2 regions of the Mesobacillus sp. genome follow, and region 1 is predicted to be linked to the other one. Evidence: riboswitches for the same ligand, from Rfam matches in the RefSeq annotation. Region 1 holds a riboswitch; the other holds the start of a gene.
What was found. Region 1 has a riboswitch for S-adenosylmethionine ahead of AC3EBE_RS20295 (sugar ABC transporter substrate-binding protein). Riboswitches for the same ligand answer to the same signal wherever they lie in the genome.
Positions count from the first base shown of each region.

Region 2: linked by a shared signal. The riboswitch ahead of AC3EBE_RS03120 (trans-sulfuration enzyme family protein) and the one ahead of AC3EBE_RS20295 (sugar ABC transporter substrate-binding protein) in region 1 are both predicted to bind S-adenosylmethionine.

Region 1 covers NZ_JBYNSB010000055.1:76,075-80,458, forward strand. The annotation lists gene AC3EBE_RS20290 (sugar ABC transporter ATP-binding protein) at 1-706, opposite strand, end outside; gene AC3EBE_RS20295 (sugar ABC transporter substrate-binding protein) at 1,020-2,120, opposite strand; SAM riboswitch class I at 2,229-2,337, opposite strand; gene AC3EBE_RS20300 (dynamin family protein) at 2,536-4,384, opposite strand, start outside.
Region 2 covers NZ_JBYNSB010000012.1:94,923-99,306, reverse strand. The annotation lists gene AC3EBE_RS03130 (YitT family protein) at 52-918, opposite strand; gene AC3EBE_RS03125 (CBS domain-containing protein) at 1,581-2,870, shown strand; SAM riboswitch class I at 2,990-3,093, shown strand; gene AC3EBE_RS03120 (trans-sulfuration enzyme family protein) at 3,173-4,315, shown strand.

The DNA.
Region 1 (4,384 bases):
TCGCATAGGTGTCTTTTGTTTGCTTTTTTACAACAAACTCGCCATTTCTCATGACAGTCAGCTCATCACACAGTTCAAAAATTTCTGGCATCCGGTGGGAAATGAAAATAATCCCGACGCCATTAGCCGCCAATTCACGGGTAATCCTGAATAATTCGGTTGTTTCTGTATGGCTGAGCGGTGCGGTTGGCTCGTCGAGTATCAGGAACGTACAATTGCTGGAGATGGCCCTGGCAATCAGCACTAGCTGTTTTTCAGCAAGAGTCAGCTCACCGGCAAGCTTTTTTGCCGGGATACTCAGGTTCATTCCCTGAAGGATTTCTACGGCCTGATTGAATAGCTGCTTCCAATTGATCCAATGCTGGTTTCCCATTGATTGCACGGTGTGGTTCAGCATGATATTTTCAGCGACTGTCAGCGAAGGAATGATCGCCGTATCAACTTCCTGGTACACGGTCTGGATTCCAAACCGCTGTGCATCTGCCGGCGTCCGGATGTCGATTTTTTCATCTGCCAGGAAAATCTCCCCTGTATAGTGTCCATATGCACCGGAAAGGACCTTCATCAACGTTGATTTGCCTGCTCCATTCGCGCCGATCAGTGCCTGGATTTTGCCTGTCTCTGTGATGAAATCAACGTGGTTCAGTGCGCGCACACCGGGAAACTCTATGCTGATTCCTCTCATCTCTAGTTGTTTAGCTGCCATCCTGTTTCAGCCTCCCCCTATTAATCTGCAAAGCAGACACTCTCTTAGGCTGAGAGTGTCTGCAGGAGATGGTTTGATTTTTAGTGACTGGAAAAAACGGCTTGAAATTTCCAGTTCGTCGATATATTGGTGTTTTCCGCCGATATATTCTATTTTTCGTCGATATATTTTATTTTTCGTCGATATAATTATCTTCTCGCAGATAATTCTTATTTTCTGCTGTTGTCTGATGCAAAGTTGCTGTTAAAATGGCTGATTTCCTTTAAAGTGAGACCAGTTTTATAATTCGGCTGCGTTTTTTTACGAACACGGCTTATTTTTTATAATGATCTCGCAATTTCTTCATCCAGTCCTCTTCGAACGCATCCGATTGGCCCCAGCCAGGGATGATGTCTGCAAGGTTCACCATGTTGACCTTCTCTTTGGACTCCTGAAGCTTTTCCTGTGAAATCAATGCTGCTTCAAGATCGTATGTTGCTGGTGTTTCTTCACCTGCAAGCTTTTTCGCAAGAATTCTCATATTTACCGCACCAATCAGCTTTGGATCAACAGCAGCAGTATATTTCCATGAGCTTCCTTCACCCTGGATTTCCTGAAGGTCAGCATTTGATACGTCAATTCCGTAAATCTTGACTTCATCGCGGCCTGCTTCCTTGATTGCACGGGCAGCACCGATTGCGAATGCGTCCCATGTTGCAAAAATCGCATCGATTTCACCTTTTGGATGCTTGTTCAGCATCGCTGCCACAGCATTCTGTGTCTGGACACTTGTATCTGCAGCGGCAACTCCGAATCTCTCGACTTCCTTGATGCCTGGATTTGCTTTCAATGTTTCCTCATAAACTTTGTTTCTTCTAACCATTGGCGGGAAACCGTCCACCCATAGATAAACAATATTGGCTTCGCCGTTCTGTTCTTTTACAAGCTGATCAAGTGCCAGCTTGGCAAGTGCTTCATCATCCTGGGAAGTTAGAGTGACACCTTCCACCTGAGATATATCTGGATTTGAGTCAAATGTGACCACGCTTTTTCCTTTTTCAGCTAGCTTTTTCACGTCTTCAACCGTTGCCGCATCGTCACCATGTGAAATCAGGAAACCATCGTAGTCCTGCTGAAGCGCCTGGTTGATGGCATCATGGAACTTCGCTGTATCGCCATTTGCTGTGAATACGTCCACCTTGAAGCCGAGCGCTTCGCCTTCTGCCTTAGCACCAGCAAGATATTGGGCAGTATGATCATCCCCGCCGATTTTGCGGATGACCTTGATTTTTACTTCTTCCCCTTTTGCGAACCGGTCTGGCACTCCTTCAACCGGACCGCTTGCGGTCTTTGTTTCTCCGCCGCCGCAGCCTGTCAGAAGCAGCGCCGCCGCAATTGCTGTTAAAAATACTTTCTTTACACCATTTCTCTTCATGTCTAGATCCCCCTTATGTGTTGATTTGCTTTTTGATAAACACAAACAAAAAAACCTCTCCAGAAAAGAGAGGTTTCATCAACGCAGAAGTACAAACGGATTCTTCCTCTCTTATCTTTCAAAACATATAAATGTTTTGCAGGATTTAGCACCAATTCCATAATGGAACGGTTGCCGGGCGTCATAGGGCCAGTCCCTCTGCCACTCTTGATAAGAGAATTTCTTTATTAAGTTAACGGAGCAAATCGATAAACTTACTTTAATCTCCTATAATGATATTGTCAATATTATTATGAAAATTAAATTTTATGTAATTATTTTATTTGAAAATAATACTCACGAATAGGGACTTCCCAATGCAAAATAGGCCTCATAAAAAAGAAGACTCCCAAAATAGGAGTCTTCCATTCCCTCATTATCCCCTGCCTGCGGCGGTCATCCACTCATACTGCCGAAGCTTTACTTCGAACAGTGTCAGCGGGTCACGGTACAGTTCAGGATTTAATCTTAATTTTTCAAGCTCAGTCTTGCCGTATTGAATTTCATTTTCTGCTTCTTCCACGGCTTTCTCGAGCTCAATGAATGGATGTTTGAAGAACAGGTTAACATCGCGTTCAATCGATTTTTCAAAAATCTCGAATTGCTGCAGGAATTTGTTGGCGATTGTGACGCCGATATCATAGTAATCTTCTGTTTCAATGTAGGTTTTATAGCGATTATACAGCATGGTATTGTTTTGCGGCAGCACTCCGAGCAGCTTGCCGGCGCTTTTCAGGAAGAACTGCTGCGGTGTTGAGCGGTGCATGATGTTTACTTTTTCATAAAAGATGCCATTCGTCATCCTGTCGGCGTCGCGGCGCCAGTCATCAAGCACCCTGAAGTCGCAATCAAGCTGCAGGCGATCATCACCATACATTGCATTGAAACCTTCTGCCATTTCGTTCAAATACGATTGGCTATGGTCGAATTCATCCTTCGAAAATTGGATCCAGTCCTCAAGTGTTTCGCGGAACTTCGGCAGGACGGTTCCATCGAAATATTCCTGGATTCTTTTATTCATTTCTTCATCAATTTGATCGTGCAGCTTTCCAAAATCACTTTCCTCTGTAACTAAATCAGAGCAGCTCCGCAGAATTCCGGGAACCTTCTCGATGATATCTGCACGGGTATCGTCCTTGATTTTACGGAACGATTTTTTGATGGAGCGAGATTTTTCTTCCTCAATATCGCCAAGCTGATTGATTGCGCCATTCAGCTTCACAACCATTTCTTCATTCCAGCTGATTGATTCCATATGGTTGTTCTCGATTTCGATTCGCTTATCCAGAAGATACGTGATTGCCCTTCTGACGAAGAATTGCAGCTTGCTTGTGCGCTCTTCCTCAAAATCGATGGCATTTTTATTTGTTTTTATAAAATCGGAGAAGTCCTTGAGCTGCTGCTGGGTATCATAATTAGCCGAGAAGGCGAACATCTTCGCTTCAGGATAATACTGGCTGATTTCAGTCCATGTATTGTCAAATACCTCAATCGCTTCCTGCTGGCTGTAGATCACATCCATTTTATTCAACAGGAAGTGGATCGGCAGGTTCGGGAAATATTCGGAGATCTGCGTAAGGATTTCCCTCTCCTTCTCTGTAAAAGGATCATTTGCATTTAGCACGAACAGCAGGCTGTCGGCATACCTCAGATAATTGAACAGCGGGTGCTTGTCATAGTTATTGCGGTTGACTCCTGGTGTGTCGATTAAAGCCAGGCCATGATCGCGCAAGAATGGGAATTGCGCTTTGAAGTCAATAATCGTCTCGTTTTTATGCGTCTGGCGGCGGACTCCAACTGACTCCTGGAAATCCTCCACTTCGTGAATTTCACGCACGGCTGTATCTGTTATTTCATGGATTTCTGTGTTTTCTTGGTCTTTGAACTGGATTACTGCTGCAGTTGGGGCATTGATCAATTCTTCACCAATGATCGTATTGACAAAGGATGACTTGCCATTGCCTGATACACCAGCAACAAGAAGGTTGTGGGTATTTGATTCATTTAATTCCTGCACCATCCATTTTATCCGGTTTCCAACTTCGATTTCATGCTCCTCAGCCCATTTGATGATAGCTGAAAATAACTCCATGCTATCCTCATAGCCATTATTGTATTCCCGTGAATTCAGGACCAGATTTTCTGCATCATGGATCGCAGACGGGCTGATTTTCGATGGAAAGACTTCATTCCAGGCAATGATGGATGATGCTGACACCAGGCTA
Region 2 (4,384 bases), on a different contig from region 1:
TGCAGGAAGGGACACTTTTTTCATGCCAGCTGAAAATCAGTGATTCTCGACTTAATGCGCGCCGCTCTTATCAAAATTGCTTCCCGATGCATCGGCAACGTTCTCAATTGCCACTAACGCATTAGGGTCGATATCGTATACAGTGGACCTGAGCGTCGATAATTCGATCCGGCTCACGATGGTATAAATGATTTTCTTCGGTTCGTTTGAGAAGACACCCTGTCCATGGATATACGTCATGCCGCGTCCGACGGTTTTCAGCAGTTCCTCGGCAATCTCCTCCGGCGTGTCCGAAATGATCGTGACGGATTTCAATTCCTCCATACCTTCGACGACTACATCAATCATTTTAAAAGCGATGAAATAAGTGATGATCGAGTACATCGCTGTATCCCAGCTGAACACGAGCAATGCGGCGAGGATAAAGATGAAAAAGTTCATCACCATGACGAGCTGGCCAACTGAAATAGTCCGGTTTTTGCTGACAAGGATTGCGACGATTTCCGTGCCATCCAAAGCTCCGCCAGCACGGATAACAAGGCCGACACCGGTGCCGAGGATGACCGCGCCAACAATCGTAGCCAGGAACAGATCGGTCGTAACCGGCTCAAAATGATGCAGGTATGCAGTAGCGGCAGATAAAACCACAACTCCGTACAATGTATTAAGCGTAAATTTCAAACCCATCCGTTTGTAGCCAATATACAAAAACGGCAGGTTCAATACAATCAGGAATATACTCATTGAGACACCTGTCAGTTCCGCGGCAATGATGGACAGACCGATGACTCCTCCGTCAAGAATCGCATTGGGAACCAAAAACATATCAAGCCCAAATGCTGCAATAATCGCGCCGATTGTTATCACGATCAGCCGCTGAATCTCTTTCGCCACACTTTTCTTCTTTGTTTTTGCCACAGTAAATCCAACCCTTTTCTATTAAAAATCAAACCATCAAATTTTGTACTATATATATTGTATCAAACTTTTTTAAAACTCAAGACAATCACCGTCCTGTTTGGGCTAATAGGAAAATATAACTTTTTTCAAATTTATAGGCTCTTTTCTAATACTTTGTTGCTATTCTATAAATTTTTGAAAGAAAACACTCATTTTCAAAAAGGTGAATATATGTTTTTTAAGAAAGGCTTTGTAATAAAAGGCTGTTGATTTCCGTTCCAGGCGCTTCGCTTTCCGCGGGGCCGGCGCTGAGCCTCCTCGCCGCCGTTGGCGTCTGCGGGGTCTCACCTGTCCGTCTAATCCCGCAGGACTCTGAAAAGCATCCTTGAATGGGCCCACGCACGATGGAAATGCGTTAGCATTTTCGGAGGAGTCTACGCGCCTTCCACTCCAATCAACAGGATCTAAATTCAATATTTATGAAGGAAACAATCTTTGCGAAAACAGCCAATTTATATTTTCCTAACGCATAAGTGCAACTTCGCCTCTGTCTTCGCCTTTAAGGGCTTGCCAATCGGCGAGTTTTCTGTATATTTTTAGATTATATAACCAGGATTAGAAAATAGGCATATTTGGGTATTGAGGAGAGAAAGATTCTACAGAAAACCGGAGGGACCATTTTGGCTAACGATACTCAAGTTAAATATAGATCAAATACTAGGCAGCAGGAATCTGGGCAGCGGAAGAAAAGAAAACCGCTGCAATCAGAAAATATCACTCAACAGAGCGCTGAAAAGGCGAAGCAGAATCCTAAGATGAAAAAAATCAAGGAAACTTCAAATCCGAAGGCGGAAACTGCCGGGACAAAAGCAGTCACCAAGCAGGCTAATCAAACCAACGAGACTAAGTCTGCAGATGACAAGTCACAGCAAAACGCTAAGCGAAATACCGGCCAATCCAAAAATAGCGGAACCGGAGAGCAAAACGGAAGCCGCAAAAACAGCAGCACAAAAATTGCATCAGAAAAAAATAATAGCGGACACCCCAACAAAACCGAGAACAAAAACAACAATGGAAACAAAAATCAAAGCAATAATAAGGACAATAAGCGGAAGAGTGCTAATGTACAAGATGCGAATGGGAAGCGGGATAACAGGGAATCAGTTCCTTCCAAACAAAATCAAAGCGGCCAACAAAAGAGTAACCCAAATAGCAAGCAGGACGCAGAAAACTCAAGCCAGGAGCATGAGGTGAACCATAAGGAGCAATCGGGACGGTTTGAGACCGCTTTTAACCGAATCCATAAAGCTTTAAGGGAAATGGTGAAGGAAACCGACAGCGATGCGTTTGTTGAGCTCCTGTACTCAGGCTATAAGAATCATTCATTAATCCGCAAATATAAAAGTGAGCTGCACCAGTTTGCGAAGCTGCGCAATGCGATTGTCCATGAGCGGGTGAATGCGGATTTCTATATCGCGGAACCGCATATCGAGGTCGTTGAACAGATTGAGGAAATCTGCCGCGAATTTGAAAAGCCGCAAACGGCCCTTTCAATCGCAACAAGCCCGGTATTCTACTATTATGAAGATGCGTATCTGAAAGATGTGCTGAAGGTAATCAACAAGTTTGATTTCACGAGATTCCCGGTTTATGACAAGGATGATAAATATGTCGCACTGCTAACTTCGACAGAAATCATCCAGTGGATGGCCAAGCATTTTTCAAGTGAAGTTATTCATTTTGAAGATGTCCGGATCAAGGACCTTCTGACGAAAGGGAAAAACTACTTTGTTACCTTCGTCAAAGAGGAAACCTCGCTCTATGAAATCGAGGAACTTTTTGAACGCTACCATACGAGAGGGAAGAAGCTGCAGGCAGTCATCATCACCGAAACAGGCGACCGCCACGGCACGCCAATCGGTGTCATCACGCCATGGGATCTGCTTGACAGCGAGCCTTCTGAAGACTGATTCGCACCAGAACAATCAATTGACGAGAGTCCTTTTTAGTTGATATACTTCAGCTATTAATAGGACTCTTTTCTTATGGCTGTTTTAAAAAATGCCCGTAATGAAGAGAGAAAAATATACTCTTATCCAGAGCGGCAGAGGGACAGGCCCTGTGAAGCCCGGCAACCTTCCTGTAAAGGGGAAAGGTGCTAATTCCTGAAGAGTCAACGTCTGAAGATGAGAGAGGATAGCCAAGCGCTAAAGCCTCTTCTTATTGGAAGAGGTTTTTCTTTTTTACAAATCATACAAAGCAGGTGGACAAATTGGCAGGCAAGTTCGAGACAGAAGTAGTTCATTCATTGCATAAAAAAACAGATGGCATCAAAAGCAAGGCAACGCCGATCTATCAAACTTCCGCATTTACGTTTAACAATCTCGATGAACTGGAGGGCTTTTACCAGGGAGAAGGCAATTATCTTTATTCACGTGTCGGCAATCCGAATACAGACGAACTGGGCCAGTCTGTAGCGGCGCTTGAGCAGGCACCGGACGGGGCAGCGGCATCTTCGGGTCTGGCCGCCATCCTTGCAGGCGTGCTGGCAGTCGCAAAGAACGGTGACCATATCGTTGCCGCGGCCGATTTGTATGGCGGCAGCTTTCATCTGTTAAAATCAGAGCTGCACAACTTCGGCATCGAAACAACATTTGTTCCTTTCACTGATTTGCAGAAAGTAGAAGCTGCAATCAAGGAAAATACGAAGCTGCTATACACGGAATCGATCACGAACCCTTTGCTGCGGGTTGAAGATCTTGAAGAGGTCATTTCGGTTGCAAAGAAACACAAGCTTGCTGTTCTTGTTGACAATACCTTTGCGACTCCTCTCCATCTTAAACCGTTCCTGCTGGGGGCTGACCTTGTCGTCCACAGCGCCACGAAGTATATCGGCGGCCATAGTGATGTGACTGCAGGTGTCGTCGTCGGCCGGAAGGACCTGATTGCTGAGGCGCGGTCGAGGATCGTGAACCTTGGAGCCAACCTCAGTCCTTTTGAGGCATGGCTGACGTGCCGCGGCTTGAAGACACTTGCACTAAGGATGAAGGCACAGTCCGAGAATGCCAGATTGCTCGCCGAAAAGCTTCGTGCAAATGACAAGGTTGCCAGGGTCTATTATCCTTTTGAAAAAGGGGAAAAAGGATTTGGCGCCATCGTCACGATTGAACTGGGACAAAATGTGGATACGGATTTATTTTTCAAATCGCTTGGCTGGGTGAAGATTGTTCCGACCCTTGCTGGAGTGGAAACAACAGTGTCCCATCCGCTGAAAACGTCTCATCGTGCTCTTCCGCCGGAGGCTCAGGCAGAACTTGGAATCACCTATGAAGTAGTGCGGATTTCTGTCGGGATCGAGCATGCAGAGGATATTATTGCCCAATTTGAGTCAGCTTTGGAAGCCTCTGTAAAATAAATAAAATAGCACTTGAAAACTGTTCGACATTATGTTTACGCCTCCTTCAGACGGGTATCTTTAAAGGGA